Regions from separate parts of the Bacillus sp. CZDM1 genome, predicted to be linked through region 2. Evidence: riboswitches for the same ligand, from Rfam matches in the RefSeq annotation. Region 2 holds a riboswitch; each other region holds the start of a gene.
What was found. Region 2 has a riboswitch for cyclic di-GMP ahead of ACY3XC_RS14985 (hypothetical protein). Riboswitches for the same ligand answer to the same signal wherever they lie in the genome.
Positions count from the first base shown of each region.

Region 1 (10,410 bases), on a different contig from region 2:
TGTGCTGAGTGCGGTTTGTTGGGATAAAATCGCTCTTTTTCCGATTTCTAACCCATGAAAGGTTGAGTACATCTTTTTTCTCCCCTATGCTTTTAAATCAAACAAACGAGCATATTCCCTTGAATCTTGGGCTGCTGCTTCTGAACTATAAAGACCCGAATCCTTTGATTGTGGCAGCATTTGCTCGATCATGAACTGTGTATAGGTTAAGGACTGCTGTATCAATTGCTGATTAAGATTGTTTACTTTATCAATTTCTTCAAATAAACGCTGAAGTAATTTCAGTTTCGATGACCACTCAGCCTTTGTCACTCCGTCTGGCTGTTGTTCAATTAATTTCGAAAGTGGAAGATAGGATTTGTCGTGCTCTAATACTTCCATTCTCATCTCGTCTGCTTCTTTGATTTTTTTGATAAGCTTGGATTCGTCCGCCATGATAGCAAGCAGCGGATTGATTTCTGCAGAAATTAGGATGTCCTGCTTTTTTTTTGCAGTTTCTAATAATGTGATATGCAGGTCGGTTAACATCTGCAAAACTTCTGTGAGGCTATTCATCGATTTTCGCACCTGTCTTCCAAGCTGAGAGTAATTTATCCGCTAACTTTTCACTGTCTACTTTGTAGGTGCCATTGGCAATTTGATTTTTCAACTGCTCTATTTTTGCCTCTTTTTCTTTTTGAATCTGAAGCTTTGCTTCACTTGATAATTCTACTTTGTCAGCTTGTGGTTTGTTTATTGCTTCTTCCCTTTTTGGCTGGTTATTCTTTTGGTATGCCTGATATGCCGCATCAATTCGATTAATTGGATTGATTTTCATAAAGTCCGCTCCTTTTAACTCTATCCATACTTTTTGTATCGGCAGTTTATCGTTTACTGTTTAGAGTATTTCTTACTTTTTTCAAAAAAAGAAACGGCAGCACTGACTACCGTTGCTTGATTGATATAAATTCCGTTATGACCTCATGATCCCATTCGCGATTCCCATCATCTGATCCGCATAGCTGAGTGCGCGGGCATTGGCTTGATAGCCTCTTTGTGCCTTGATCATATCAGTCATTTCCTGATTCAAATCCACATTGGACGATTCTAAAAACCCTTGTCTGATTTGAGAATTAGAAGGAACAGCGGTAACGGCTCCCCCCGTTAATCGGTACACCCCGCCATCATCCTTTAACAGCTGCGGATTACTGAAGTCAACCAAACCGATTTGTTGGTTTGTCCCCGTAATGGTTCCATCGCTTGCCACTACAAATTCATTTTCCGTGCTCCATTCAATTGGATTTCGATTTTGATCAAGAAGCGCATCACCATGGGCGTTTACCAGCTGAAATCGACCGCCTCCAACTGGTGATTGTTGAAAAGCTCCACCTCTTGTATACAAAATTTCCGTTGTTGTTCCTGTGGTTCGTTGGACTTGGAAATAGCCGTTCCCTTCAATCATGAAATCAAAGGGCTGATCCGTTTGCTTAGGAATACCTTGAGTTAAATCCAATGGCGTTGCCGCCAGACGCGATCCAAAGGTAGTTCGAATGCCCGGCGGAGACAAACGTCCCACCTCCTGTTGAGCCTCTGCTTGGTTTTGAATCGAAACGGTTAGATTGTCAGAAAAAGTGGCTTCTCTGCGCTTAAAGCCTGTCGATTCCAGATTCGAAATATTAGTAGCAATGGTATCTAACTTCCCTTGGTAGGCGCGAATACCAGACGAAGCAATAAATAAAGATGTATTCATAGCTTTAGACCCTTCCAATCGTGTTTAATTGTTCTAGTGTTTTATCGTAGGCTTGAAGTACCTTTTGATTTGCCTCATACAACCGAATATTTGTCATCATTTCGGTAATCGTTTGGGAGGTATCAACGTTCGATTGCTCAATCATTTTATGATGCAGCTGTAAACCGGCTGGGAGAGTCTGTGCAAGCATACCTGGACCTGCCCCCTCTAACGCATAAAGACCATTATCTTTTTTAACTAATTGATCCGGGTTATTGACCACCATGATTCCAAGTGAGGCAACGATTCTTACCCGTGCTGGGTCATCCGGGTTTACGATGATATCCCCATTATTTTGGATGGTCACATTTCCAGTGGTCAAATCTTGGTCGGAGATAGGTCTGCCATTTTTCCCTAAAACCAAATCTCCGGATGAAGTGGTCAGCTGTCCATTTTCATTGACGGAAAACCTTCCGTTTCGCGTAAATTGGAAACTGCCATCAGCAGTTTGTACAGCAAAAAAGGCAGCTGGTTTGATGGATTCACCGTTTTCCAAAATAGGAGGCAGGTTTTGGTCGTTAATCGCAACATCAAAAGGCATATTGCTATTCACCAGACTTCCCTGTGAAAAAAGTGGTAAGGTTTCTTGATTATAGACTCCCATGGACAATGTACCGATTTTTGGTGTTTCTCCTGAAGTTTCTGTTTGTCGAATGCGTTCTAGTAACATTTCTGGGAAGGAACGCAGCGGACTTGAGTCCTGTTTAAACCCTGGGGTTTCGACATTAGCCAAATTATTCGTAAGTGCATTTTGGCTCCTCTGTAGCGCAATCATCCCAGAGGCAGCGGTATCAATTCCTCGAAGCATAGTCGAACTCCTCTCTACATGTATAAGTTTACTAAAAGCCCTTTAATTTCTCCGATCGTCTTCAAAAGGCCGACGGAAGTAGTTTGTTTTTCCATCACTTGCTCCGAAAGCTTAATCAACTGTTGGTCAATTTGTTTAATTATTTTTAGTCTTTTATCTCTACCATTGGAGTGAAATGACCGATACTCTTCTATGGAGTAACCATTTTGAACGACTTCTTTTAAAAAGTCTTGAATGCTTTGTTTAAACGCCAGTAAATCCTTTACTGATTGCGAGGTACTTAACCGAATACCGTTTTGCTCCAAATCCTTGAGTAGCGTTTGTAAACGATCCTTTGTTAAATCAGCTTGTGATTCTTGAAAAATTTGTTGAAAAGAAGGGGATTCTTTCCCTTTCTCCCGCACTGGAATAAATCGATCCTGATTGATAGCTTGACTTTGTTGGATCTTCAAGCGGATTCCCCTTTCATGGTTAAATTTTCCGTTTCACGTAGAATGAAATTTATTAAAACTAAATTAAAGATAAACTAAAGGAGAAATTTATGTCTAGTATTTTTGGAATTTTATTGGCACTCGCAGCAATTGGTATAGGGATGATTTTAAAGGGAGCACCACTTGCATCCCTGAACAATCCTGCGGCATATCTGATTATTTTTGGCGGGACAGCCGCTGCGATACTTATTGCATTTCCGTTCCGAGAAATTAAAAAATTTCCGATTCTGTTAAAAATTGCTCTGGTGGAACCGAAACTTCCTTCGAAGGCAGAACAGATTGCTAGATTAATAGAATGTGCGGAGATGGCCAAAAAAGAGGGGTTTTTAGCTTTAGAGGAAATCGCAGAATCAACGGACGATCCTTTTTTTAAAAAAGGGCTCGAAATGATCATCGATGGCTATGATGCGGATTTCATTGAGGAAGTGCTATTCGATGAAGTCGAGGCGATTGAACAGCGTCATAAAACAGGCGCCCTTATTTTTACCCAAGCGGGTACGTATGCTCCGACGCTTGGTGTACTTGGGGCCGTAGTCGGTTTAATTGCTGCTCTCGGCTCATTATCCGAAATAGAAAAAATCGGTCATTCGATTTCAGCAGCTTTCATTGCTACCTTACTTGGGATTTTTTCCGGTTATGTCCTTTGGCATCCACTAGCGAACAAATTAAAGAGACTTTCCAAACAAGAGCAGGAATTAAAGCTGATTATCATTGAAGGGCTGCTCTCTATCTATCAGGGAGTTTTGCCTAGTGCCTTGGAGAAAAAGCTGACGGTCCATATTCCACCGTCTGAACGGGTTAAAGCAGAAAGTCAACCGGAAGAAGATGATTATTTTGAGGAGAAATCGGCATGAGGAAACGGAAAAGGGCCTTTAACACTGACCATGATGAACATTTTGATGAATCCTGGCTGATTCCATATGCTGACCTATTAACACTGTTATTAGCATTGTTCATTGTCTTATATGCAGCCAGTACCGTTGACAAAGTAAAATATCAATCCATCATGGAATCCTTTCAATCTGAATTAACAGGGACAAAAATAGAAAGTGTACACGCTGGTCTTTCCCCCAATCCTTCTTCTCCTCAACCGGAGGTCGGATTACCCGAGGAAGAAACGAATGATAAAGAACTAGATGTGTTGAAGCAGCAGCTTGAAAGCTACATCCATACCAACAATCTGCAGGATATGGTCTCTCTAGAGGATACGGAAAAAGGGATTGAAGTGTCATTAAAGGATGTCATTTTATTTGATTCTGGCAGAGCGGATTTGAAGGAACACTCGTTCCAAACCCTAAACGGGCTTGTCGGCTTGATTAATACCGTTCCTAATCCAATTAGCATCGAGGGTCATACTGACAATGTTCCGGCACATAATACAATCTATACTTCCAATTGGGAATTGTCTGCCGCTCGAGCCGCCAGTGTTCTCCACTACTTTGAATCTCAAAAGGTTCAAGCAAATCGCATGCAATTTTCAGGATTTGGAGAATATCAGCCGCTTTATCCAAATGATACGGATGAAAACCGCCAGTCAAATCGGCGGGTAACCGTTGTGATTTTACGAGGCAGTTAATTTTCTGCGACTGGAGGATGCAGCTGTGAAAAAGGTTGTTATATATGGTTTTAGTCTATTAGTTTTCTGTTTTTCAATATTGGCAGATGTAGGTACAGGAGGTAACATGGATGAAGTTGCTACTCCTTTCACCAAAGTGGTTCTGGCCAATGAAATCCAATTGGATGTACCATTACTTAATCAAATGGAAGAACCCCGGTTATTTAACGGCTGCGAAGTAACAAGTTTGGCCATGTTACTTCAATATTGGGGAATCGATGTGAATAAAAATCAACTAGCGGCACAAATCCCACGTGTCCCACTCCAATATGGGGATGGGCAAAATGGAAATCCCAATATGGGATTTGTCGGAAATATGGAGGACGGTCCCGGGTTAGGTGTCTACCATGGACCTATTTTTTATTTGGCAAATACCAATATTACGGATCAGTTGGTGGTTCAAAATCTATCAAACTATCCTTTTTCGGCCATTCTGAAAAAAATAAATCAGGGACTGCCCGTTTGGGTGATTACCACCAGCAACTTTTCACCAATAGTAGATTTCGAGACTTGGACTACTCCACAAGGAACTGTTGGGATTACCTTCAAAATGCACAGCGTCGTCATTACCGGCTATGACCAAGAATACATCTATCTTAACGATCCCTATGGAACAAAAAACAAAAAAGTAGACAGAGAAAATTTCATCGCCTCATGGGAGCAGATGGGCTCACAAGCAATCGTCATCGAACCCAAATAAAAGGTGCTAAATGATAAATTTATTAAACTTTCATAACAAGGTTGCCGATACAGTAGAATACTAAGGAATATTCACCAAAAATAAATAAATACATTAATCGTACGAAAAGGCAAAATGACCGAAAGGTGATGACGCAAAACTGCAGGGGCTAAAGTTAAAAACCAGGCTAGCCAGTTACCGAATATGTAACCCGTCCTACGATTATGTGAAAAATGGAGGAAAAAATAATGTTAACTTTTATTGCAGGTGTAATCACAGGATCTTGTACAGCGATAATCATAATGAGTCTAATGTCAGTAGCAAAAAACGCCGATCAACAAATAGAAATGCCAATACCAAAAGAATATCGAATAGAATAGGGGACTGTCCGCCTCAGGTGGACAGTGTCCACGGGCGGTGCCTGTCACCCTGTTGTTTAGCATCCAAGCATTATCAGGATCTTACAGATAGAATGTCTTCTATCGTCGGTATTGCAGTAATGGCTCCTACCTTCGTACATACCAAGGCACCTACTTTATTACTAAAACAAACGATTTCTTTAAGTGTTTCGAAGTCTTCGATCTCAGGTTTACCTTTTGCGAATTGGTATAAGGTTGCACCAACAAATGCATCACCAGCACCCGTGGAGTCAATGGATTTTATTTTTACACTTGGAACGATTTCGCTCTTTTTCCCATTTGACAAATAGGTTCCCTCACTCCCTAATGTCACAGCAACTATTCTTGCACCTAACTCATGAAGAAGATCCGTTCCCTCAGCCAGGTTATTAATCCCCGTAATCAGTTTTAGCTCCTCATCACTTACTTTTACAAAATCAGCTAAGCCGATTCCCTCCTTTGCCATGTCGATAAATGCAGGAATTCTGTTTTTCCATAGATCTTTTCGATAATTTGGATCAAATGAAATAAATTTCCCTTGTTCCTTCACCTTACGCATGACATGAATATAAGTGGATTGAAAGGGATCGCTTAATAACGCAGTGGCAGAACCAAAATGATGAATAGCTGCCCCATTTAGCTTATCTCTATCAATTTCTTCCTCTACTAAAAAGGCATCAGCCCCGCGATTAAATACAAAATCTCTTTCGCCATTTGCCTGTAAGGAAACAAAGGCCAATGTGGTTGGATGGAAATCATCGAACACGACCATTGATGTATCTACTTTGGCGTCATCAAGTGTCTTCTTTAGAAATTGCCCAAATGGGTCATTCCCAACTTTTCCGCTAAAAAGAGCTGTACCTCCTAATTTGGCAATCGTCGCACAGACATTAGCCGGTGCTCCTCCAGCTTGTTTTTGAAAACTTTGCCCCTCTATTAAGTTAATGTCCACATCAGTACAGAAAAAATCGATTAATAATTCACCCATGCATATAATTGATGAACTCAAACCAAACACCATCCTTTTAAAAAATAAAGCTCTAACCATTTAAGCGATTAGAGCTTCCACACTTCACTTACTTGCTCCAAATAGAATCAAGTTCCGTTATTTTTAAATGCGAAACATTTGTAGTTCCTTCATTTGAAAATAAAATTAGCTCTTTGCTTGATTCACGCGGGAACAATAAGCTTGTAATAGCAGCCTCACCATTGTTTGCAAACACCTCAATAGAAGAAGCATCTAAAAACAATTGAAGTTTCAACCTTTGCTGATCCAACTTTAATAGGGCTTCCTGTACAGCTTGGAAAGATGTCGAAAAGCTATGTTCCCCAGAAAGTGTTCGGTCGACAAATAACTTCTCTTCTACTGCATTATAACCAATGACCGTTTTTTCTTGTTCAGAATGCTGTATGATTAATCCAAATTGGCTTGAACTTACTTTTTCAAATTCGATAGTTATTTCCATTAAAGACTGAGTTAAAGGGATTGAAACACGGATCCCTGATTCAACTGACATTTTTGAATAAGATTCCGTTTCTTTTCTAATCTTACTCACCTCTGCAACGGGTTGCTGGAATAAACGGACGCCAGCCTCGGTTGTAGCCAAGGATAATTCTCGTGGTAACGTCATCGCACTTCTCCAAGACTCTGTTGGAACTTGATTGGCATAGCGCCAGTTACTCATCCAGCCAAGATAAATACGTCTTCCATCTTGGATATCAGACCAGCTTACACCCGCATAATTATCCCGGCCGAAATCTAACCAGAGAATCGTCGAATCGTCATGGTCATTCACAAAAGTGGTTCCATCAAACTGGCCGATGAAATATTGTGTTCGGGAACCTTCTGCTGTTTGACCGTTATCACCGATACTTACAATCATTACCCACTTTTCTTGTCCGCCATCTACTGGTAGTTTGAATAAGTCTGGGCATTCCCATACGCCATCATGTGAACCAGCAGTATGTCCAAATTCACTGGCAAACTCCCATTCCTTTAAGTTAAGGGAAGTATAAATCGTAATGGTTTGACCCGTAGCCAGTACCATCACCCATTTATTGGTCTCTTCATGCCAAAAAACTTTAGGATCACGGTAATCGGTAAGGCTCACGTCTGAAAGGACAGGATTCCCTTCAAACTTCACCCACGTTCTTCCATTATCCTTACTGTATGCTAAGCTTTGCTGCTGAAGCGGTCGATCAGAATCAGGGTAAGTGCCGGCACTCGTATAAAGGGCAACCATTCCTGGGTTATCTTTTTCAAAAAAGCCTGTGGTATTTTTCCAATCTACGACCGCGCTTCCTGAAAAAATGGCACCTAGTTCATCCGGATATAAGGCAATCGGCAGGTTCTCCCAATGAATCAGGTCCTTGCTTACCGCATGTCCCCAGTGCATCGGTCCCCAGGTCGTACCAAATGGATGGTACTGATAGAACAAATGATATTCATCATTAAAAAAGACCATTCCATTCGGGTCATTCATCCACTTTTCTTCTGGTGAAAAATGAAATTGTGGACGGTACTGCTCATTATAGGTTTGTATCATTTTTTTATCGCTCCTTCTATCTATTACATTAGTAAAAAGGGCTGTACAATTGCCAAAGCACTTGACACAGCCTCGAGACTATTTACCGGGTATTATTCCTAATTTCGATCGTAACCTTTTTGCTTAATCTCAAGCCATTCTTGTAATCCAAGTCGATCCAATTCTGCTAGATACTCATTCCATTCTTTTTCAACGCCGCCATTTGCAATCCATTCGGCACGTTTTCGCTTAATATAAGCAAACAAATCTGTTTCGATCACAGAAAGTCGATCTAGGTCTTCAATTGAGAAAAATACACGCGGGTAAATATTATCGGCTTCCATGTAAGGAACCATTACTTCTTTCATTAAGTTCAATCTCCAAGCAGCATCATCTGGTTTGGTAGTCACAGTACCGTAGTAGCTGTCTAAGATCGCTAATGGCCCGCCGACAGATGTTTTTTCTCTTAATTCAACGGGTGCTGTACCTTCTAAAGGAAGGTGTTTTAACATTTTTGAAGCCTCATCCATTCCAAAAATGTTTTGTTGCTTTTCGTCACCATACGTACCCCAGTTATTCTGTACGGATTGAGACGGATCATAAAGCTGGTCAATCCACTTTGCTGTTAATTCTAGGTTTTTATTTGCTGATGTAACGACTAAACGTGAGCGGTCAAAGCCCATTCCATTTGTTCTTGCAACATTTTGATGACCTTCTGGACCTTTTAATGGAGCTAACAGGTCGTAATCATCGCCCATTCCAGTGATATTTCCTTTATCCCATGTAAAGTACAAACCATATTTTTTGTCTCGGCCTTTGGCAAGATACGTGTTCCAATCATGCTCAAATGCCTCAATATCGATTAACCCTTCATTGTATAAATCATTAAACCAGCTAATGGCCTTTTTATAGCTTTCATCAGCCGCAGTAAGTTTTACTTCTCCATCGTTGGTTACAACCGTGAAATCCCAGTTATCGCCTAGACCAAATGCACCGAATAATGAATGGGGATCCTGCCCGCCATCATTAATGATGAATGACATGGGGATCTCGTCCGCTTCACCATTACCATTTGGATCCTGGGTTTTAAAAGCGAGTAAGACTTGCTTTAACTCTTCTGTTGTTTTTGGAACCTCTAATCCTAATTTGTTTAACCATTCCATATTAATCCATGGGAATGCATCAAGAGAGTGAATACTTTCTTTTCCTTCACCTAACTCCTCAATCCATGGGAATGCATAGATATGACCATCAGGTGCCGTCATCATTGCTTTGTATTGTGGTGCTTTTTCAAGGACAGCTTGTAAGTTTGGCATATACTGAATTAAATCCTCAACTGGAACAATAACTCCATCCTTCGCATGCTTTAATAGTTCATAGTCGCTGAAGGCCGAATTAAAGATTGCATCAGGAAGCTCTCCGCTGGCAATCGCTAAATTTCGCTTTTCAGCAAAAACATCACCTGTATAATTTCTCCAATCAATTTTTACACCTGTTTGATCTTCTAAGCGTTGGAAAATCAACTTTTCGTTAGGATCCTCAGGAGCTAATGGTGAACTGGATGTCATAATCTTTAATGTTTTTTCCTCTTTCAAGGGGAACTGTACATCTGTAAGCTTATAATCCTTAGAAGAGAAACTTTCGCTTCCGCCGCTTTTACTGCTGCAGCCGGTAAGGATTAAAGCCCCTGAAAGTAGTAGAGTTGAAGCTGTTGTTAACATTCTTTTTTTCATCATAAACCCTCACTTTTTTTATTTTAGTGAACCAACCATAACTCCCTTTTCAAAATACTTTTGGAAGAATGGGTACATAATCAATAACGGTAAACTTGCAATCACAATCGATGAATAACGGATCATCTCCGAAATTCTCATTAACTCGTTTCTAGCCTCGACATCCGCAACCATTCCAGGCTGAACTTCGTTTTGAATCAGAATCGAACGCAATACTAATTGCAGTGGATGTAATTCTCGATCATCAAGGTAGATCATGGCGTCGAAGTAAGCATTCCATTGTCCAATGAAGGCATATAATGCTAGAACAAAGATAATCGGTTTGGATAAAGGTAAAATAATACTGAAGAAAATTTTTAAATCGGATGCCCCATCGATTCTCGCTGCTTCCTT
Region 1 is NZ_JBUESO010000007.1:195,774-206,183, forward strand. It holds gene flgK (flagellar hook-associated protein FlgK) at 1-72, opposite strand, end outside; gene ACY3XC_RS17500 (flagellar protein FlgN) at 85-555, opposite strand; gene flgM (flagellar biosynthesis anti-sigma factor FlgM) at 548-817, opposite strand; gene ACY3XC_RS17510 (flagellar hook-basal body protein) at 953-1,729, opposite strand; gene ACY3XC_RS17515 (flagellar hook-basal body protein) at 1,734-2,576, opposite strand; gene ACY3XC_RS17520 (YaaR family protein) at 2,591-3,028, opposite strand; gene motA (flagellar motor stator protein MotA) at 3,118-3,921, shown strand; gene ACY3XC_RS17530 (flagellar motor protein MotB) at 3,918-4,643, shown strand; gene ACY3XC_RS17535 (C39 family peptidase) at 4,669-5,382, shown strand; cyclic di-GMP riboswitch class I at 5,481-5,564, shown strand; gene ACY3XC_RS17540 (DUF3789 domain-containing protein) at 5,610-5,741, shown strand; gene ACY3XC_RS17545 (carbohydrate kinase family protein) at 5,815-6,747, opposite strand; gene ACY3XC_RS17550 (glycoside hydrolase family 32 protein) at 6,836-8,305, opposite strand; gene ACY3XC_RS17555 (ABC transporter substrate-binding protein) at 8,404-10,017, opposite strand; gene ACY3XC_RS17560 (carbohydrate ABC transporter permease) at 10,036-10,410, opposite strand, start outside.
Region 1: another riboswitch for cyclic di-GMP. It lies ahead of ACY3XC_RS17540 (DUF3789 domain-containing protein); the one in region 2 lies ahead of ACY3XC_RS14985 (hypothetical protein).

Region 2 (10,410 bases):
ACCTGGCAATTTTATTTTATGATTGAGGGTATAAAATTCAGCCTTTACATCCTAATTATGAAGCAGGGGAATCTCTCCCATGCTTCCCCGAAATTAATAGTAAAAATCTTCATGCCGGCCTTTTTGAAAAACGAACCTAGATCTGTTTTCAAGAATCGTTTTGTCGTGGATAAGGCTTGGATGTTCACGAAGAGTCTACAGCGATAGTATGGAAAAGAATTGTAAAAACTTATAATCCTGCTTGGCCTGCCTGATTCAGCATCACATTCGGACAATCATAAGTAGAAAAAGCAAGAGGGTGAAATCAATGCGATTTCACCCTCAAAACAATCTCCTAATTGCACCTTATAACGATCCCTGTTAAGATTAGGCCAGCCTTTTCAATTCATGCCGCTCTTCTATCCGCTGTTCAATCTGTTCCAGAGCCTTTTTATCGTTTAAAAGATCCTTTTTATTTTCTTCAATAAGTTCCTTCATGGATTTAATTTCTTTACGCACTTTTTATCTTACTCCCTTTATATTATATTAATCTGAGTATTCTATATTTAATTATACGCCCAATCGAACAATTCAATCGATTGATTAAATCGGGTTTTACCCCTTTAAAGACAAGCATTCTGATCAATAGTACAAGAAAAAGATGTTGAAATTTGATTATCACTAGTTATCAAGATAATACCAATCCCTGGATGGGTGCCTGGCACCCGGTTGTTTTTGCACATTAATAAAGAGTGGCTGATTCAAAAGATATTTCTGCTTTTGGATCAGCCACTCTTTCATCTAGGTTAGATTGACAGAAATCTTAAACAGCTTCTAAGGCAAATTGTTTATCATTAAAATAAATAATTTCAGAAAGAATCTTGTAACCTTGAATGTTCTTGAAAGCTTCTCTCGCTTCTTGTTCCGTATCTAGTTCAAACATGGTGATTTTACCTTCTGCATAAATTAAAACCGTTTCTATACAAGATGTCCAAACTTTACAAGAAACATATATTCCATCAAAAGTAACCTGATTTATATAGTACTTCCCAGTATAAAAAGTTAGTTTCGATTTTGCGCAGGCAAAATTTCTTTAGGAATCGGACATTGATAAACATTGTTGCCTAATCGTTCTTTCAATTCTTGTTTGCATTTTTCAAGAAGTTCTGGATCTTTCATCACTTCAAGTGCCGTACCGGCTAAAACCTTTCCTGCTTGAAGCATTCCTTTATGACCAATAGAGGTAGAACCAATGGAAACCACTTGCCAAGTGTGTGCAGGTGTTCCCAATACCCAGCATGCAGTACCAACCTGCGCAGTTGGTACGATCCAACTAACATCACCAACATCTGTCGAGCCTCCGAGAGGTGCATCAGCTATATCATCTGAGTACGGGTAAACCATATCGAATATCGGTTTATCCTTTAGATTTCTTGCTATCTCCTTCGGCAATTTGCTGATTTCATTGGCCTTATCTTCTTCAGATAATGAAGCATGCAGCTGTTTGGCGAAACGAATTTCTTCTTCAGTATAAGATGGAACACCGACTTCTTCGAACACTTCAGCCATCTTAGCGTTAAGTGTCACATTGCCCATCAGATTGGAGCAGGCTTTATCAAACACAATCTCAACTTCCGTACCCGTCATAAGTGCAGCCCCTTTTGCGATATTACATACTCGTTCATAAATTTCTTGGACTTGAGGCGTTTTAGGGGCACGGATTAAATATAGCACCTCAGCTTCCGCTTGAACGACATTTGGCGAAAACCCACCAGTGTTCGTAATCGCATAATGGACTCTTGCTTCAGAAATGATATGCTCACGCAAGTAGTTGACCCCTACATTCATGAGCTCTACAGCATCCAGTGCACTTCTTCCCAAATGAGGTTGAACGGCAGCGTGTGCACTCTTTCCTTTGAATTTGAAGTAAACTTGGCAGTTTGCCAGAGAATTTCCAGGTAAGATCGTATTCGTAGTCCAAGGGTGCCAGCTTAAAGCAAAGTCAACATCGTTAAAACATCCTTCGCGTGCCATATATGTCTTACCTGAACCGCCTTCTTCAGCTGGACAACCGTAATACTTGACCGTTCCTTGCAGACCTTCTTTTTCCATCATATCTTTCAGAGCGACCGCAGCAGCAAGCGAACCGGTTCCTAGAAGATTATGTCCACAACCATGTCCATTTCCACCTGGTTCAATTGGATCGTAGACGGAAACCCCGCTCTTTTGACTTAGTCCGGAAAGCGCATCGTATTCCCCAAGTATGGCGACAACGGGGCTTCCAGAACCATAACTGCCAACAAAAGCTGTATCAATGCCTGCGAGTCCTTTTTGAACTGAAAACCCCTCTGATTCAAGAGAACGACAAATGAGGTCTGCAGAACGGAACTCATCGAAACGTGTTTCGGCAAACTCCCAAATTTGGTTGCTCATACTAATCCATTTATCTTTTTTTTCGTCAATTAAATTTATAATGTGATGAATATCCATTACGCCGCTTCTCTCCCTGCTGCATTTTCAGTTGAATTTAACTTTAAGAACAAGCTTGCAATAATTGAAATGAAAAGTGATCCAATTAATAAAGTGAAAGCCCCGTTATAGGATCCATTAAATAAAGTAAGCGTATATCCGATTAGGGTTGGTGCAATCGTACCAGCCATTTGTCCACCAAAATACATGATACCAATGGTCGAACCCATTGTATTTTGTGGAAAATATTTTAACGGAAGGGCAAGTACAACCGAAAGGAGTCCTACACCAAAATAAGCCAAACAAAGGAATGTAAGTGCCATCGATATAGATTCGGCACTCATTGTAAAATATAGAGCGACCATGCCAATGATTGCACCAGTGATAATGATAAACTTTTCTTTTCCTGCAGCAATTTTATCCAATGCCCATGAGCTGAGGATAATAGCGATGATCGAACATGCAACCGGCAGCATGGAAATGAATCCTGTTTTGACAAGTTCAAGCCCACGTACGTTTACCCAATAAGAAGGAAGCCATGAGTTTAATCCCCAGTTTACCATGCTCATACCAAAGTAGATCAGCATCAGCAACCAAGCTGTAGGGTTTTTCAAAACCTTCAAATAAGATACTTTTTGTTTTTTTGCCGTACCAGTTTGTTGCGCTCTATCCGGCAAGTATTTCCAAAGTAAAAGAAGGAAAACAAACCCGAGTGCCCCAAAAATGTAGAACATTATGTTCCAGCCGACACTTTGAATAAGCACTGCTGCAAGCAAGACAGCTATGATTGACCCGATTTGAGTGGATGCAGATAACACTCCTTTTGCCCTTCCACGTTCTTCCTTCGGAAAATTTTCTGCCAATGCTACAGAACTTGCGGATGGAAAGCTTCCTTCTCCAATTCCAAATAGGAAGCGAATAATGATCAGTGAAACAAATGACCAAGCAAAGCCGGTAAAAATAGTAAAGATTGACCAAACAAGCAATGAAATAAGAATGACTTTTTTCGAACCGTATTTATCTGTCAGCCAACCTCCAAGTAATTGCATTAAGGCATAGGCAAGAAAGAAACTACTAATGACCATTCCACCTTGAGTAGGTGTTAAACTGAATTCTTTAGAAATGGCGATAATTGCTACGCTCATGGAGTTTTTGTCTAAATAATTGACAACCCATGTTAAAAATAGAAGAGTTAAAACGGTGGTTTTTGTTTTATTATTGTAAATGTTTTCTTTCATAAAAGTTCCCCTTTCATTTTCCTTTTTAGAGTTCTTTTTTAGAAACCTAAAAATACTCTATTTATTTTTAGACCTATTTAAGACATTTCTTAAAATAAATTATATCAATCATTTTTCGTAATAACAAGAAAATTCTGATTAGATGATTGATTGGTTGGTGAAGGATAAAGTTAGGAGTATAATTAGAGTTGGGAACTTACGGTTGGAGAAGGGAACGAGTATTATTATGATTAAACTTGGTGTAATCACCGCGCACCATTCTATTTTTGAAATTAAACAGATTGAACCGCTTATTCAAGATCAATGTGAGTTAACATTTATCCCATATCGTTTAATTGGCGAGATTCAAGAGCTGTATGAGCGCAATCATCTATTTTATGATGGAATTCTTTTTAGCGGGGCTTTAGGTTATAATATTTTGCAACAAAAATTTACCGAATTTACTACCCCTACCTATTTCTTAGATATTCCTGAAGGGGATTTTTATAAACGCTTGTTTTCTATTAGTAATTCTAATAAAAATTTAAACTTTGCTCGAGTTTGTATGGATTTAATAAGTGAAGAAAATAATTATATGGGGCTAAAAGGAGTGCTAAAGGAAGAAGAATTTCCTTTTTGTTTGCAATTGGAATATACAACAGCTCTTTACGAACGTGCGTTTCAGCAACATTTGTCATTATGGAATCAAGGAAAGATTGATTTAGTTATTACTCGTATAAGTAATATTGTAAATCTATTGAATCAGGCAGGCATACCAAACATTTTTATCTTTCCTTCCAAAGAGTCAATGTTAGAACAGGTGAAACATATTATTAATGAATTGCAAATTTCTAATTTGTTAGAGAATCAAGGGGCAATCGGTGTGGTTACAATTAAGGGACAAGAAAATATGTCTGACCTTGAGCTCAAACAAATCATGCTTCATAAAGCACTTTTAGAATTTAACGAAAAAGAAAATGTTTTGTCTGTTATTCAGAGAAAGCATGCAAGTTTTGAAATTATTACCTCCCAGTCAGACTTAAAAACATTGACGAACGACTTTACTACCTGTTCAGTCCTTCAGTATCTGAACGAAACACTCCCCTTTCATGTGAATATAGGGTGGGGAATCGGAACAACATTCTACCAAGCTAAGATGTCTGCTCAAACGGCAAATAATCAAGCTAAATCCATGGATTTACCATGTGCCTATGTGATTACTGCAAACGAGGAGGTAATTGGTCCATTAGGAGATGATACCTGTCTGCACTTTACGAATAAGGTTGACCCACAATTACAAAAATTAAGTGAAACATTAAGTGTTTCGATTCTTCAAATCAAAAAAATCATGGCTTTGATTTCCAAGCTGAAGACAAATGAACTTACAGCGGAAGATTTGGCTTATCAACTAGGACTTACCTTACGTCAGGCTAACCGGATTTTAAATAAATTAGAGGATAAAGGTGCTGCCAAGATATCATACAGAAAACAGGAAAAACTTAGAGGAAGACCTAAAAAGATTTACAAGATAGACTTTACAGAGGTATCTATCTCATAAAAAGTACTTATTATTGTAGCTTTGAAATAAAGATTAAAAGTATTGTTTGAACTTACACATACGGCAATTAAAAAGAATCCATTTTGAAAAAAGATTGATCAAAATGGATTCCTCTTTTTGGATTTGAATTTATTTTTTCAAAAAAATTACCAAACTATGAGAACCTTGAAACACAAAAAAAGGACGCTTTCTTTACTCAGGAAAAGCGCCCGATTCTTGTATAAGCTACTACAATAATGTTCTGATTTAGCCATTGGAATAATCTCTGTATACATTTATGAGAGAATCAAAAATATAGCTTCCACCCCTTTTAAAAAACCATCTCTACGATCTACGTATTCGATATCGTTATAGCTCCTTAGGGATTAAAAGTAATTCATTTCCTTATTGATACCCTATATATCTACTAAAAACGGGGATATTTTTTTGTCTATATGAACGAATTTTTAGGATACCTTTTAACATCCAGCAAATAAAAAAAGTCAAAATGACTGCTTATGTCGCATTGACTTTTTTAAGGATTACGATTTATTTGTTTTTCTCTTTTCAATTTCTTTTTTCACAAAAGGAATTACCTTTTCTTTTACTATTTTTTGTACTTTTGGATCATTTATTAATTTTTTTAATTTGTTTTTCAACACATTCATACCTCCGATTTATTAAATTTGGGGTTAACTAATATGGAGATGTGTACTTAAAGGAATAAAAGATTCTTCTATCATATGGCTATTGTACCTTAAGAATACACTGTGTCTTATAGGAGACAGACAACCAATGTGAAAGAAACAGATTAATTACAAAAAACAGAAATATTTGGTAACCCTCATCATAAACAAAAGCCGAACTTCCCTTATAGTAGGAAAGAATTTCCTTGTTTTTATAGGGAAGTGCTATTGTTTTAGCATCACTGTCCCATAATATATTTTGTCCAATAGTGACAAATTTACGAGGAGGGAATAATATGCATTTATTTTTTTATCACTCGGTGTTATACCACAATCGCGCCCTATAATGGAATAAAACATCAGTTTCTATTAACTTGAGTTGGGGTCTGACCCCAAAATTTAAGTGCCGATTCTAAAGATGACGTTATTTCTGTTGTCTTGCTCTTGTACATGCTTATCTCATAGATAAAAAGAATTTATCCTAGTTGAAGTAGTTTGAAATTACCCATATACCTTACAGAACTATCATATCAGAACCGCGAGAACCGTCCCCATAGTCCGCCCACTAAAAAAGAGAAGTGTTGGTAACACTTCTCCCTGCAACTCTATTCTACCATTTTCTATCTAATAACCTATCAATCCTCGACAAAAATCGGGGAGTGACAGGCACCATAGCCATCAAGCGAATTTTTCGACAATAGCGGGAATTTTGTCTACTCTTGTGATTCCTAATTCGCTGCTAAATTACATTCTAAAAAAGTGCATACTTTAATAAGCCTTCAAAACTAGGCTTTTTTTTAATATTTATGTTCACAAAATCGCTTAAGCAGCTTTCATATTGCCTTTTTCGAACACGCCAAGAAGGATCTCAAAAGGGGTCCTTTTCTTCCGTCGTTTCGCTTTTTGTCCGTTTTTTTCTACCTGTTCAAACATAACCTCTATATTGGCTAAAAGAGCCTCACCTCCTTCCATTAACGCCTGGTAAAGTGTGGCGAGGAATTCCTTTATGATGGAGAAGGCCTTAAATTCGCTTATTTCTTTCTCCTTTTTTAAGTAAAGAAGTTCTCGAATTTTAAATGCTAAAGTAGATGTGATAAGTAGTGATATAAGGGTCCCATAAAGATGGCATTCGAATCGTTCTACTTTCATTTTCTTTACTTTATTTATATCGTATATCGATTTCCATGCCTTAAATAAAATTTCTATTTGCCATCTGAGAGAATATAGAGGTTGTATTTTTTTCTTTGAAATTACATTATATGGTATATTAGTTATGAACATGTTCAATCCTGAGAGCTTTTTGGTTTGGTGTGAAAATTTCACACCATTTTTTATTTCTTTTCTTTTCCTCTTTTTTAACCTCTTTTCCGTCTGTTCATCCGTTAATTTACACAAAATGAGCCGTGGGATTTTCAGCTTTCCCTTCCCTGCATAGATATTTTCTATTTCTCTTGTCTCACCAATCTCCATCTCTTCCATTATTTTTTCTATGTCTAATCTGACGAAATTCTCCATTCCATCCTTGACATAAGCAAGTATTTTCGTTGTCGCCCTTGAAATATAATAGGCTTCTGCTTCACTAATCGATCTCAGGGTTTTATAAGAAAAATATCCTAAATCACGAATAATCAAATCAAACTTTTGGATGGTACTCATAATCTCTTCTGCAAAAACGTGATCACTATCCAACTGATCTTGTACAACAAGATGCAAAAGTTCCCCCTTAAGCAGCTCGTACTCCAGTTGAATCCTGACACCTGATTTGTGATATCCGAAGTATTTTTCCTGATAGACTGTGGCCAGTTCAAAGGAAGTGGAATCCAATATTCGGATTCGGCCAATTTTTGGATGACGAAGACTTGGGAGAAGATCGGATAAGAGCTGTTTTGAAATGAGTGAAGAAAAAACATCCTTCAATAAATTTACTCCGGCTGCGCAAAATCGTTGGTTTAACCCTTCTGTACTAAGGGAAATGTTTCTTTCGGAGGCTAAAACACCACATAATTGGGTTAACGACTTTTTTCCTGACTGATGATTCAGAAACCCGCAAAGTGCAATAAAATCCTTAGGTTTGAATTTGCTGGACCTCTGAAGAAACAAATCTTTTCTAGCCAAATCATTGAGGAAATTAGGGCTAAAAATCTTGGTCAACTCGTCGGAAATTAGTTGAAAATCCTCTTCCACTCTCAGTTTACGATTTAACATAATAAAGACCTACCTTTCTTTAGGTTTCAAAGAAAGAATAGGTCCATTTTGGTAAAATTGAAAGTTATTCGCTTAGCTTGATGGCTATGGTGACAGGCACCATAGCCATTGGACAATTTCCAATTTGTGAAACAATAATGAAATACGTTTGGTGACCGTGGCACTTAGTTTTGGTAAGCCCTTTCATCCCGAAACATTTCTAACTGGTGGTCTCCCTTTTTTGCTGCAACCATAAGGCTCATGATTAAGAGCACTGAAAAGGAACCGACGAATAGACCTGCAAGAAATATAAACATATTATTACCTCCTAATAGTGTTTTATAATTCGTAGGAAGGTGATCATATTCGGCATCTGGCTGGCCTAGTTTCACGAAACCTTAGCCCCTATAGTTTTGCGCCACCATCTTTCAATGGATTTGCCCTTTCGTACGAACTATGTATTTACCAGTTAAATATATCATTAATTACTTGCAGGTAATAGACCAATTACCCATTTAAAAATAATAAAAATACAAAAACAGATAAAATGTGCTATAATTCGACAAAATTTTTAGATTGTCTAAATTCTACAATTAACTATTCTTAATACCCCAAATCAGAATAATATCGTCTATTTTCGGAATCTCCCCACAGTCACCGGTATTCAACTAACAACGCAGGTGTTAGTTTTGAAATACACCACTAAAGGTAGTGGTATTTATCAAAAACAATAAAGCAGCCTGATAAATAATTCATCAGGCTGCTTCTTTTAGTTACTAGCAATAATAGGACTAGAAACCAACTTTGTATAAACAATATACCGGTCAGGTGCGTCCCCTATGAAGTCAAATGGGTAGCAGGTTGTTAGGGTAAGGGTTTCGTAATCGGTTGGCACCATGACGGTCATGTCGTCTGCAGGGACAATTTTAAAGTCAATGGCTTCGTAAACGAATTCCCCATATGGCGTATCAAAGGTCAGTTGTTCACCTAGTTTTAGGTTTTCTAGCTTCCTGAATACCGTATCCCGGTGTCCGCTTAAGATGACATTTCCACCTTGACCAGGCAGGGCACTGCCAGCGAAATGGCCTGCACCTTTTTTCAACTCATTGTCGTGTGTACCTTGGACAACAGGAACAGTTAAGTCAATGGAGGTAAATTGTAGTTCACCAATAGATGAACCTGGGTCCGGCAGTTTAGGCCAAGGCTGGTCAAACGTCTGATCAGGTAATTCTGGTTCGTATTCATCAACCACTTCGTGCGCTAACAAGACGGTCTGTTTTGATAAATCCCATCCAAAAAAGGCTACAATTCCAACACCAACTAGGATAAGCGCGACAGGGATGCTAAGAAGTACCCATTTCCACTTCTGAACCCACGTCTTTTTGCGCTTCTTTTTTCTTACCTTTTCCATGTTCGATTAAGCTTCAATTTCGGATTTGCGTACCAAGCGTGCTGCTGGTACAATCGCAATTCCGCCTAGTAGGATTAATAATCCGCCTAAAGCCATGTAATCTACGGTGTTGCTGTCTGTGTTAGGAAGTGGAGCATTTGGCATTGGAACGAAGGTTCCAGCTTTATCTAGTTGTTTTTTAGCTTGAACGGCACCTTTTAATGCGTTCATTTTTGCTTGAATGGCACTAATGGTTAAATCTTCTTTCTTCGGATCGACTATTGCTAGTACGTTTCCTTTTAGATCCTTTAACTGAATCACTAACGTAGATGATCCAGCCTTATAGGTTGTGATATCAATCGGATTGCCCTGCTCGTCCGTAATGGCTGCTTGAAGGTGTGCTAACTTAACGCTCTCTAGGAATAAGCGTGCAACTTCTACTTTCTGTGCATTAGGAAGATCTTCCGGATTGGCTGCACCCTTTAAAATTTGACTAACGGTTTGCGTATTAGCAAGAATTCCTTGATACTCAGCATCACTTAAATTAACAGATTGTAGATAAGCGTATAAATAATCTACTTCAGCAATATTTAACGCCTTTAATGAATCTACTAATTTTTGTGCCTGGGGATTGCTGTTACCTGCTGCAAGAACATCATTTCCTGGAAGTGCAGCAAATGCAGACAAGCTCAGGCTTAGTGCTGCGATAACAGAACCCCTTTTCAACGTTGCTTTTAAATTCAATTTTTCCACCCTCAATATTTTTATAGTTTCTATAAAAATAACATATTTTGCTAGATTTCTCAATCCAAAGTAGTAGTTAATGTAAATTATTGTAGAAATTTAAGAGACTTTTTCCTTACTCACTTTACATTTCCTCTTTTTGGTAATTAAATATAGTAGAAATAAAGCAATAAATGCGCCCAAGGAATCAATTAATACATCCCT
Region 2 is NZ_JBUESO010000006.1:17,943-28,352, forward strand. It holds gene ACY3XC_RS14960 (FbpB family small basic protein) at 367-498, opposite strand; gene ACY3XC_RS14965 (M20 family metallopeptidase) at 1,042-2,469, opposite strand; gene ACY3XC_RS14970 (MFS transporter) at 2,469-3,686, opposite strand; gene ACY3XC_RS14975 (transcriptional regulator) at 3,913-5,223, shown strand; gene ACY3XC_RS14980 (IS4 family transposase) at 6,711-8,093, opposite strand; gene ACY3XC_RS14985 (hypothetical protein) at 8,258-8,464, opposite strand; cyclic di-GMP riboswitch class I at 8,438-8,524, opposite strand; gene ACY3XC_RS14990 (class D sortase) at 8,842-9,483, opposite strand; gene ACY3XC_RS14995 (cell wall anchor protein) at 9,490-10,206, opposite strand; gene ACY3XC_RS15000 (VanZ family protein) at 10,306-10,410, opposite strand, start outside.

Region 3 (10,410 bases), on a different contig from region 2:
TGGCTCCTACAAAAAACGATTCTGGATACTTCGCGCCTTGGAGAAAGTAAGCTTTCAGGTCTATCCAGCAGTTCCTTCGAGCATTTACTTGAACAAGTTTTGCTGCAAACTGAATTGAATCAGAAATCGACTAGTAATCTAGATATTTCATCGCTGCTCCTTAGTAGTTTGAACTCGTTTGTTTCTCAGCCAGAAGTGGAGATTTTACAAACTACTTCCCTTACTTCTACAAAAATGGGTGGAGACAATCTTAATTCCCATCTCAAGGGAGTTCTGCAGAACACAGGCCACCTTTTTGCGGAAGCAGGGAAAAAGTATAATATCGATCCTGCTCTTCTGGCGGCCATCTCCATCCATGAAACGGGTAATGGAACGTCTAACGCTGCTCGCTTTAAATTTAATGTGGCAGGGATGATGGGGAAAAACGGTTTAAAATCTTATTCTTCCATTGAAGAAAGCATTTTTGATATGGCCCGTAATCTCCGTCAAAACTATTTAGATAAAGGGAAAATAACGATCGTACAAATTGGGGCCAAGTATGCACCAATTGGCGCAGCCAATGATCCAACTCAACTTAATCATCACTGGGTAACAGGTGTTCAGCGCTACTTTGATACCTTAACAACAGGGAATAAATTCGCTTAATGGGTACCTTTTATATAAAGGAAAGAGTAGGTGGCAGGACGTGATCCAGCTTTCAGGAATACAAATTATCAGTATGAATCAACCAGGTAAATTGGCAAGGAAAGAGGGAGAACTGGACACTGGTTTTGACGCAGTGTTGCAGCTAATTGGGCAAATGGAAGAAAAAGAGGCGGAGTCAATGGAGCTGGTGAACCAGTTGTTTCTTCCACAACTGCATCCATTAATGGACCCTCTTTCTAAACCCATGGTAGTAGAAAGCTTTCCTTCACAAGGGGAACCAATAGTTGCGAAACAGGTAGTAGATCATTCCGTGCTCCAATCGTTCAAAAATGAACCTCCGCCATCAGCTGAAAACATTGGCGAACTACGGACTGATGCAGTAACATTTTTCAAGGTAACAGAAGAAATGGATACAGCAACAGATGAAAATGTTAAAGGATTAGCTGGGTTAATTCAAATTAGTGAGGATTCTGGGCAAAGTGAATCGCAGCATGCTGTTCCACACAACAAAAACTCTCCGATAGAGTTTATTCCCCTGACCCATTCAACACCGATGAATCAGTCGAATATCTCAAGTGAGAACGTAATACCTGCTACTCAAACCGTACATGCTGACCAATTTGATCAAGAAATAACAAAGTTTTTACAATCATCGATAAATGTAACAGGAACGGGAGATGGGATTGAGGCTGCATTCACTCTTACTCCTGAGCATTTGGGGAAGGTAGATGTAAAAGTAACGATTCAGGATGGGAAGCTGACAGCAGAATTTCTTACCAGTACTCCGTTAGGAAAAGAATTGCTTGAAACTCATATCCAAGCGTTACGCTCAGCACTAGAAACACAGGGATTGCAGGTAGGGAAAATTGATATTACGCAGCAAACCTCCACCCAGTTAAGCTTTATGGGAGCTTTCTCTCAAAAGGGAGATTCGAATGGAAGACCGGGTCAGCAGGATTCGCGAAAGCGAAGTGAATCCGTTCAGCTGACAGCACAAGAAGATTACCGCGATTACATAACAGACCCCGGATGGGTTTCGCAAATCAATACAACCGTGTAAGGGAGGAAAAAACATGACATCCATCAATACGATTAATTCCTACACAGCGTCAGCAACTAGCACCCAGCCAAAGCAAGAACTGGGAAAAGAAGCATTTTTGAAAATACTGGTTACACAGCTTCAAAACCAAGATCCAACACAACCGCAAAAAGACGGTGAATTCGTGGCACAAATGGCACAGTTAAGCGTATTAGAACAGCTTTCCAACCTGAATAACTCACTGACAGCCTACTTGGATTCAAGTAATAATTTAAGTCAATATTCTTATGTTCTTGGGAATAACGTCTCCTGGACAAACCCAGAAACCAATGTACAAGAGAGCGGAACGGTTACAGGGATTAATTACAAGAATAATCAAGTGTATTTTAAAATAGGTGACCATGAAATTCTATCAAGTTCCATTCATTCAATGGAAATGAATCAATAAGAGGAGGAACAAATACATGCTTCGTTCATTAAATTCAGGGGTATCCGGATTAAAAGGGTTTCAAACGAAATTGGATGTGATTGGTAACAATATTGCGAACGTGAATACAGTGGGATTTAAAAAAGGACGTGTGGTATTTGAAGATATTTTCAGTCAGACGATTAAAGGGGCAACGGGTCCAACACAAACACCAGGTCCCAATCCCATTCCACTATCAGGTGGGACAAATCCGATTCAGGTGGGTTTAGGTACAAGAGTTGGAAGCATTGATACTCTTCACACGCCGGGAAGTCCGACAACAACGAATATCGGCACTGACCTCTATCTTGACGGGGACGCATTTTTTGTGGTTGAAAATGCTGCCCAGGAGCAATTTTTAACAAGAGCTGGGAATTTTACATTAGACAGCAGTAATAATTTAGTCAATCAGAATGGTATGTTTGTGGTTGGTCAAGATGGCAATTCTATTAACATCCCAGATCAATATATTACCTTTTCCATTGATGCAAATGGCAGCATTATTGGAGTCAACCCCGATGGAACAAGTGAAGATTCCGGATTGAAAATTGGAACCATTGCGGTTGACAATCCAAAGGGGTTATTGAAAGCCGGTGGGTCGTTGTATTCTTTAACACCTAATGCAGATGCTGCCTCCATTGCCACACTACTTACAGAGGGAAGCAATGCACAAATGATCTCAGGGGCACTGGAAATGTCCAACGTTGATTTATCCGAAGAATTAACGGAAATGATTACCGCTCAGCGTGGATTCCAAGCGAATTCCAAAATCATCACAGTATCAGATCAAATATTGGAAGAATTGGTGAATTTAAAAAGATAATAGATAAAGAGAGATTATCAATCGACGATATTCTCTCTTTTTTTACATATTTTGCAAGAAATATATATATTATGTTAATTTTTCGTAAACATTCGATGTTATTCGTCATTTTATGGGGGTATTTTACAAAATATATTTGAAAATTAATAATTGTAATGTTATGCTTTTTTTGTACAATATTTCAAAAATCGAAAAAGGCAAATCTGAGGAAACTCAGAGACGCAAAGCTATAGGGGCTAAATTGTGGAAACAGTATGCCAGCCAGTTACCGAAACATAGATTGTCCTAATCTATTAGTTTATTTAGCTATGGACGAGACTATTCTTCGGAGTAGTCTCGTCTTTTTTTGTTGCCTTTTTTTAGTCAATTCGAAAGGAAGGAGGGTGATTAAATGGACTTTCGTGTTTTAGATTCCCATGGTGGTACCCCTGCTAATTTAAAAGTATATGATTTTAAAAAAGCATTGCGGTTATCGATGGAGCAGGTGCGGGTGTTGACCAGAATACATGAGAATTTTGCTTATCAGCTTGCATCCTTCATTTCATCTGAGTTACGTTCATTTGTCCAAGTAGAGGTCAATGCGGTTGAACAAATGCTGTACGAGGAATTTATTAACCAGCTGCCGGACACTACGATTTTAAGTGTGTTTGAATCAGGTGAACAAGGTTTTCGAATGGCGATGGATTTAAAGCCTGAAATGGCTTTTGTGATGATTGATCGGCTTTTAGGAGGCAAAGGTATAGCAGCGGAATGGGGGCGGTCGTCCTTAACTCCTATTGAAGCTAATGTATTAAAGCGTTTACTGGAGGGAGTCGTTCAAATCCTGCAGAAAGCCTGGAGTGATATTATGGTGCTCCCGCTCAAGTTTTTGAACATGGAAACAAATCCCCAGTTTTTGCAATTGGGAATCCCGACGGAGACGGTCATTGTCATCACTTTCCAACTAACAGTTGGAAAAGTGGAAGAAACTATGCATCTTTGTATTCCATATATATTATTAGAACCGTTTATTCCAAAATTATCCTCCCATAATTGGTATGGGCATGGAAAATGGGTGAAAAACAAGGAAGAGAGTGAATTTTTACAAGGACGGATTGAGCATTTAATTGTTCCTGTTATTACGGAGTTAGGGCGGGCGGCGATTACGATGGAAGAAATACTTGGCTTAAACGTAAATGATGTCATTCAATTAAACCAATTGGTGGATGAACCTCTGCAAGTAAGGGTGAATGAGGAAATGAAGTTCTTAGCACATCCAGGAACGAAGAAGTCCAGAGTTGCCGTTAAGATTGAGCATTTGATAGAAGGAGAAGGCAAAAATGATTGAAAAGGGGAAACTCACACAAGATGAAATGGATGCACTCCTTGGAAACAGCCAACAGAGTATAATCAATGAACCGTTTCAGTTTACTGAACTGGAGCCGGATGATTTTGGGCAAATCCTGAATGAAAAAATGAATTTGGACCTGCTATTAGATATTCCATTAGAGATTGTTGTGGAGTTAGGGAGAACTAAAAAGAAAATTAGCGAAGTTCTTGAATTAACCAGTGGGTCGATTGTCGAATTAGACAAGATGGCTGGTGAACCCGTTGATGTTTATGTGAACAGCAAGCTGATAGCAAAAGGTGAAGTTGTTGTGATTGAAGAACACTTCGGGGTAAGAATAAAGGAAATTTGTCAATCTCCTTTATGACAATCATAAGGGTGATGAAAAATGATAGAAGAAAAAGAAACACTGTTGAAGCAATACTTAGAGTTATCGAAGTCGATATTGAATGCTTTGCATCAAGGGGAAATGGAAAAGGTACCTGTATTGATCGAACAGAGAGAAGGTTGTATTTCTACGATTAATAAGTTGGATGCACAAGCTGGAAGGGTCCTCGTGAACGAAATCATTCAGGTGCAGCTCACCGAACTTTCAGTTTATGAAAATAAAATTCAAATTCAGCTGCAGCAAGCGATGAAAAAACTAACAAATCATGTTCGATACACACAAAATGAACAATACCTTAGAAGTCAATATGAAGATCGGGTCTCGGTTTCAAAGGGAGTTTTTTATGACAGTAAGAAATAAAGGGGGATCTGAATGATAAGTCCAAATGAAATCTACCAAAGAAATCAAATCATGATGGCAAAACCAGAAGAGCTGACACTCATGCTCTATAATGGCGGCGCGAAGTTTCTGAATCAGGCAAAGCTGGCGATCGAGAAAAAGGATCCGGCAAAGGCTCATTCTTTGATTATGAAAACACAAGAAATTATTACGGAACTCATGGTGACGTTAAATATGGGGATTGAAGCATCAAACTCTCTTTTTTCTCTCTATGATTATATGAAACAAAGATTGATTGAAGCGAATATGACGAAAGACATCGAGATTCTTAAGGAAATAGAGGGAATGTTTCAGGAGTTAAAAACAACTTGGCTACAAGCGATGAAATCATTATAGGTTAGAAGATTTTTAAAGGTGGGTGAAAAAATGAATCAAATGATTGGGATAATGTCGAGAGCCTTAGATGCCTCCTCTTTACGTCAAAAGTCCATTTCAAATAATATCGCCAATGTAAATACCCCTTATTTTAAACCTTCCAAGGTATCCTTCGAAGAATTGCTGCAGCAAGAAGTAAAGGGCCAGTTTATTGGGAACCGCACCCACTCAAAGCATGTCCAGATTGGAGAAACATCTCGTCTTCCTTCTCCAAAGCTTGAACAGGAAAATATTGTTTTTCAAAACAGCGGTAATGGTGTGGATTTAGATTATGAAATGTCGAAGCTAAGTGAAAATACCATTTGGTATCAATCGTTAACATATGGTTTGAATGAAGAGTTTAATTTATTAAAAACAGCGATTAGGGCGAGGTGAGGAGAATAATGTCGATATTTCAATCTCTTTCGATTAGCGGATCAGCCTTAACAGCGAATCGATTAAAGTTAGATGTTGTTTCCTCTAATATTGCCAATGCGAACACAACAAGAGGACAATTTGTTAACGGAGAATGGGTCCCATATCGTCGAAAAATGGTAGAAGTGACCGCTAACCAGACTTCGTCGTTTGCTAATTATTTACAGAGAGAACTCTCTGGAGTCCAAGTAAATAAAATCGTCGAAGATACAAGCCCATTTCAGGCAGTCTATGATCCATCGAACCCTGACAGCAATGAGCAAGGCTATGTCATGATGCCGAATGTAGATGTGACAAAGGAAATGGTTGATTTAATGGCTGCAACAAGAGCCTATGAAGCCAATATAACAGCGTTTAATGCAGGTAAATCGATGCTGGTAAAAGCTCTTGAGATTGGAAGATAAGGTGGGAAATAGCTGATGAACATATCGAATATTCAATCGTTTACGAATAGTTTACCAACAGTCAATAAGCAGCAAAGTACAGCAGATTCCTCTTTTGGATCCCTGCTGAATCAGTATATCCAGGATGCAAATGGTGCGGTAAAAGACTTTGAATCGAAGTCTCTATTGCTGGCAAAAGGGGAAGCCATAAATTTACACGATGTCACCATCGCAGCCCAAAAAGCAAGTATTGCCGTTTCCCTAACAACACAAGTACGGGATAAAGCGGTTGAAGCCTATCAAGAAATGATGAGAATGCAAATCTAGTAAAATCTACAGATGAAATAGTGGAGTGAGCATGAATCAGCAAATACATGACTTTAAAGAAAAATACATATATTTTTGGAATTCGGTCAGTAAAAAAAGAAGAGTTCTATATATTGGTACTTTTATCGCGATCATAGTGGCTTTGTCTCTCTCTATCTTTTTTCTATCAAAATCTACTTATGTCCCATTATTTACAAATGAGATGAGTCAAAAGGAAATTGGTGATATCAAAGCAGAATTGGATCAAGAGGGATATACCGATTATAAACTAGATCGTAACGGGACAACCATTCTAGTGCCACAGGAAGATGTTGATCAGTTATTAGTCTCATTGGCTTCAAAGGGGCTCCCGAAAACGGGTACCATTAGTTTTTTTGATATGACAAAGGATTTGCAGTTTGGGGCAACAGATCGTCAGTTGGATGCTATGGAAAAAGAGGCGCTTCAAGGAGAAGTCGCTGATCTGCTGCGGCATGTCGAAGGGGTGAAAAATGCGGCTGTTGTACTAACTACGCCTCAGGAAAACTTGTTTGTCCAAGCGGATGAGAAGGAACAAGCCTCAGCCTCCGCGGTCATTGAATTGGAACCGGGTTATGAATTAGAACCAAAGGAAATTCAGGTTTTATATCATTTGGTTTCAAAAAGTGTGCCAAACCTGCCGAAGGAAAATATTGTCATGACAGACCAGGGCGGGCAAGGATTGGACCTGCCGGAACACTCAACAGGTGCATTAGATAACTTTGATCAGCAGCGGAAGATTCAGAAAGATATTGAAGCGGATATTCAAAAAGACCTGCAGCAGATGCTCGGAACGATTATGGGTCATAACAAAGTTCTCGTTCAAGCATTTGTACGTCTAAATTTTGATCAAGTGAAAACACGTGAGGATTTGGTTGAACCTTCAGCTGAAAATGAAGGTATTGCTGTCAGCGTCGAAGAGGTTTCGAAAAAATACAGTGGGAAGGATACGGCTGCCGGTGTGGATGGAACGGGTGAAACGGATATTGCCGGTTATGCAGGTACCAACCCCTCCCAGGAAAATACTTCTGAAGAATTGGAAAAACGTGTGAACTATGAAGTGAATCGAATTACAAATGAGATTGTACAAAGTCCCTATAAAATTGAGGATTTGACCATCAATGTTGGGGTGGAACCGCCAGATCCAGACAAACCTGCCTCCTTAACAAATGCAACAAAGGAAAATATACAACAAATTATATCCAATGTGGTTCGAACGGCATTAAGTTCAAATCCTGCATTAACCAATCAAGATATACAATCACGAATTACCGTATTCTCTCAGGAATTTAACGGGAAAGCAGAAATGCCAAAATTAGAAGAGAAGTCCAGCATCATCCCAGCATGGGCTTGGTGGAAGTATGCCCTTATCGGTGCTGGCGGATTGGTTTTATTAATGGTTCTATTCGCTTTCGTGCGCCGGAGAAAATCAAAAGAGGAAGAGGACGATCCATTTCCAATTTTTCAAGAAGTGCCGGTTAAGCCTGTTGAGTTGAAGGAAGATGAAAAAGTGGCCATTAAAAAGCAAGTAGAACAAATGGCCATGCAACAGCCGGAGGAATTTGTAGGACTGCTGCGAAATTGGCTTTCAAGGGACTAGTGGTAAGGGAGCGATCAGATGGAACAGTATACAAACACACAAAAGGCAGCAATATTATTGCTTTCCGTCGGACCGGATGTTTCAGCGGGGATCATGAAACATTTAGAAGAAAAAGAAATAGAAAGTATCACAAAGGAAATTACCGAATTGCGCAGGGTTACCTCCGATGTAAAGGAGAAGATTGTAAGGGAATTTCATCAACTGGCCGTCGACTCAAATATCGTTTCGTATGGAGGAATTGATACGGCAACAGAATTATTAAAACGTACCTTTGGCCCAGATAAGGCCGCTGGTTTTCTAAAACGGATGGGCAATCGGACCAATAACAGGCCATTTCAGTTTATCCAGCAGGTCGAGCAATCACAAATTTTTCATTTACTTCAATATGAAAATGCCCAAACCGTTGCTTTGGTTTTATCCTACTTAGATGCAGAAAAGGCAGCAGCGACGCTTTCCGTCTTTCCACCGGAAAGACAAATTGATATTGCCAAGCGAATTGCGATGATGGATACGGCGTCGCCAGAAATAATCCATCAAGTAGAACAGGTTCTACAGGATAAGCTTACGATGACAAGCTCGCAAAAACATGAATCACAAAAAGGAATTGACTCTATTGTCAGCATATTAAGCAGTGTAGATCGTGGTACAGAAAAAAATATTCTGGAAACATTGGAAAACGAGGATCCTGAATTAGCCAATGAAATTAAACAGCGAATGTTTGTGTTTGATGATATTGCTTATCTTGATAATCGATCGATTCAGCGAGTTTTAATGGATGTTCAAAATCAGGACCTATATCTGGCGCTAAGAATGACAACCCAAGGAGTAAAAGATGCCATTTACCGAAATATTTCAAAACGACGCGAAGAGGGTCTTGAGGAACTATTGAACTCGAATGAGCAAGTTCGTGTGAAAGATGTGGAAGATGCGCAGGGCAGAATTGTAACGGTCATTCGTAAATTAGAAGAAGACGGTGTTATCATCATTTCTCGAAATGGGGAAGAGAATCGTGTCATCTAGACTCGTAAAAGCATTTAACGTCGTAGCAAAAAATGGTCAAAAGGTTGTCGGTGTTCCAATACGAGAGCATATGTTGGTGGAAGTTATTCAGCCGCAGCCATTTGTTCAGCTTCAGAATGAACAACTACTGTTGGAGATAGAGCAGCAAAAGCAACGGGCAGAACAAGAATTAAACGAGTGGCGAACGAGGGAAGAGGAAAGCTTTCGTTCACAATTGGAAGAAGAAAAACGGCGGGGGTATGAAGAAGGCTACCAGCTTGGGATTGAGGATGGCAATCTGCATGCAAAGGAACAGTATCAAATTCATTTGCAAAAAGCAGCGGATATATTAGAGCAAGCCTATCAAGAAAAAGCTGCCATTATTCAGGAAGCTGATCCGTTTGTGATTGAATTGACGATGGCGATTGCTAAAAAGGTGATTCAACAGGAATTGAAAACGAATCCAGATGTTTTACTCCATATTATTAAACAGACGCTGTCGTCTGTTTACGAGACCGACTCTATTTCAATTGGTGTAGCACCTGAAGATTTCTCATTTGTTCAGAAGCAAAGAGAGCAATTACTCGCCATGGACAACGGACAGATAGAGATCAAGGTTTTCCCTGATTATTCAATCCAGCAGGGTGGATGTATTATTCGAACCTCATCTGGCAGTGTGGATGCGAGAATTGATGTACAGCTAAGTGAAATTAAACAAGTTCTGCTTGCTTATCAACAGGAGGATTCCCATGAGTAAATGGAAGATTAAATCCTACCTAGACATGCTAGAAACCATTAATCCAATCAAAATGAACGGAAAAGTTACACAGGTGATTGGGCTAACTATTGAGTCTCAAGGTCCTGATGTGAAAATGGGAGATATCTGTCATATCTTTTCCCCGCAGCAGCAGAAACCAATCAAAGCAGAAGTAGTAGGATTTCGTAATCATAAAGTTTTATTGATGCCGCTAGGAGAGCTTCAATCGATTGCACCTGGCTGTGATGTAGTATCAACAGGAAAACCGTTAACCGTTAAGGTAGGAATGGATCTTTTAGGTAAAGTGCTGGATGGGCTTGGCAATCCGATGGATGGAAGCTTACTGCCAGCGGGACTCCTGGAGGCTGGAACGGATAATCTCCCCCCGAACCCCTTAACCAGACCAAGAATCACAGAACCATTGAGTGTAGGTGTTCGAACGATTGATGG
Region 3 is NZ_JBUESO010000007.1:175,473-185,882, reverse strand. It holds gene ACY3XC_RS17465 (glucosaminidase domain-containing protein) at 1-645, shown strand, start outside; gene ACY3XC_RS17460 (flagellar hook-length control protein FliK) at 686-1,705, shown strand; gene ACY3XC_RS17455 (flagellar hook capping FlgD N-terminal domain-containing protein) at 1,719-2,132, shown strand; gene ACY3XC_RS17450 (flagellar hook-basal body complex protein) at 2,149-2,973, shown strand; cyclic di-GMP riboswitch class I at 3,160-3,246, shown strand; gene fliM (flagellar motor switch protein FliM) at 3,365-4,300, shown strand; partial or broken gene fliN (flagellar motor switch protein FliN) at 4,419-4,667, shown strand; gene ACY3XC_RS17435 (hypothetical protein) at 4,689-5,048, shown strand; gene fliS (flagellar export chaperone FliS) at 5,061-5,423, shown strand; gene flgB (flagellar basal body rod protein FlgB) at 5,454-5,837, shown strand; gene flgC (flagellar basal body rod protein FlgC) at 5,846-6,280, shown strand; gene fliE (flagellar hook-basal body complex protein FliE) at 6,296-6,586, shown strand; gene fliF (flagellar basal-body MS-ring/collar protein FliF) at 6,618-8,204, shown strand; gene fliG (flagellar motor switch protein FliG) at 8,223-9,224, shown strand; gene ACY3XC_RS17400 (FliH/SctL family protein) at 9,214-9,960, shown strand; gene fliI (flagellar protein export ATPase FliI) at 9,953-10,410, shown strand, end outside.
Region 3: another riboswitch for cyclic di-GMP. It lies ahead of fliM (flagellar motor switch protein FliM); the one in region 2 lies ahead of ACY3XC_RS14985 (hypothetical protein).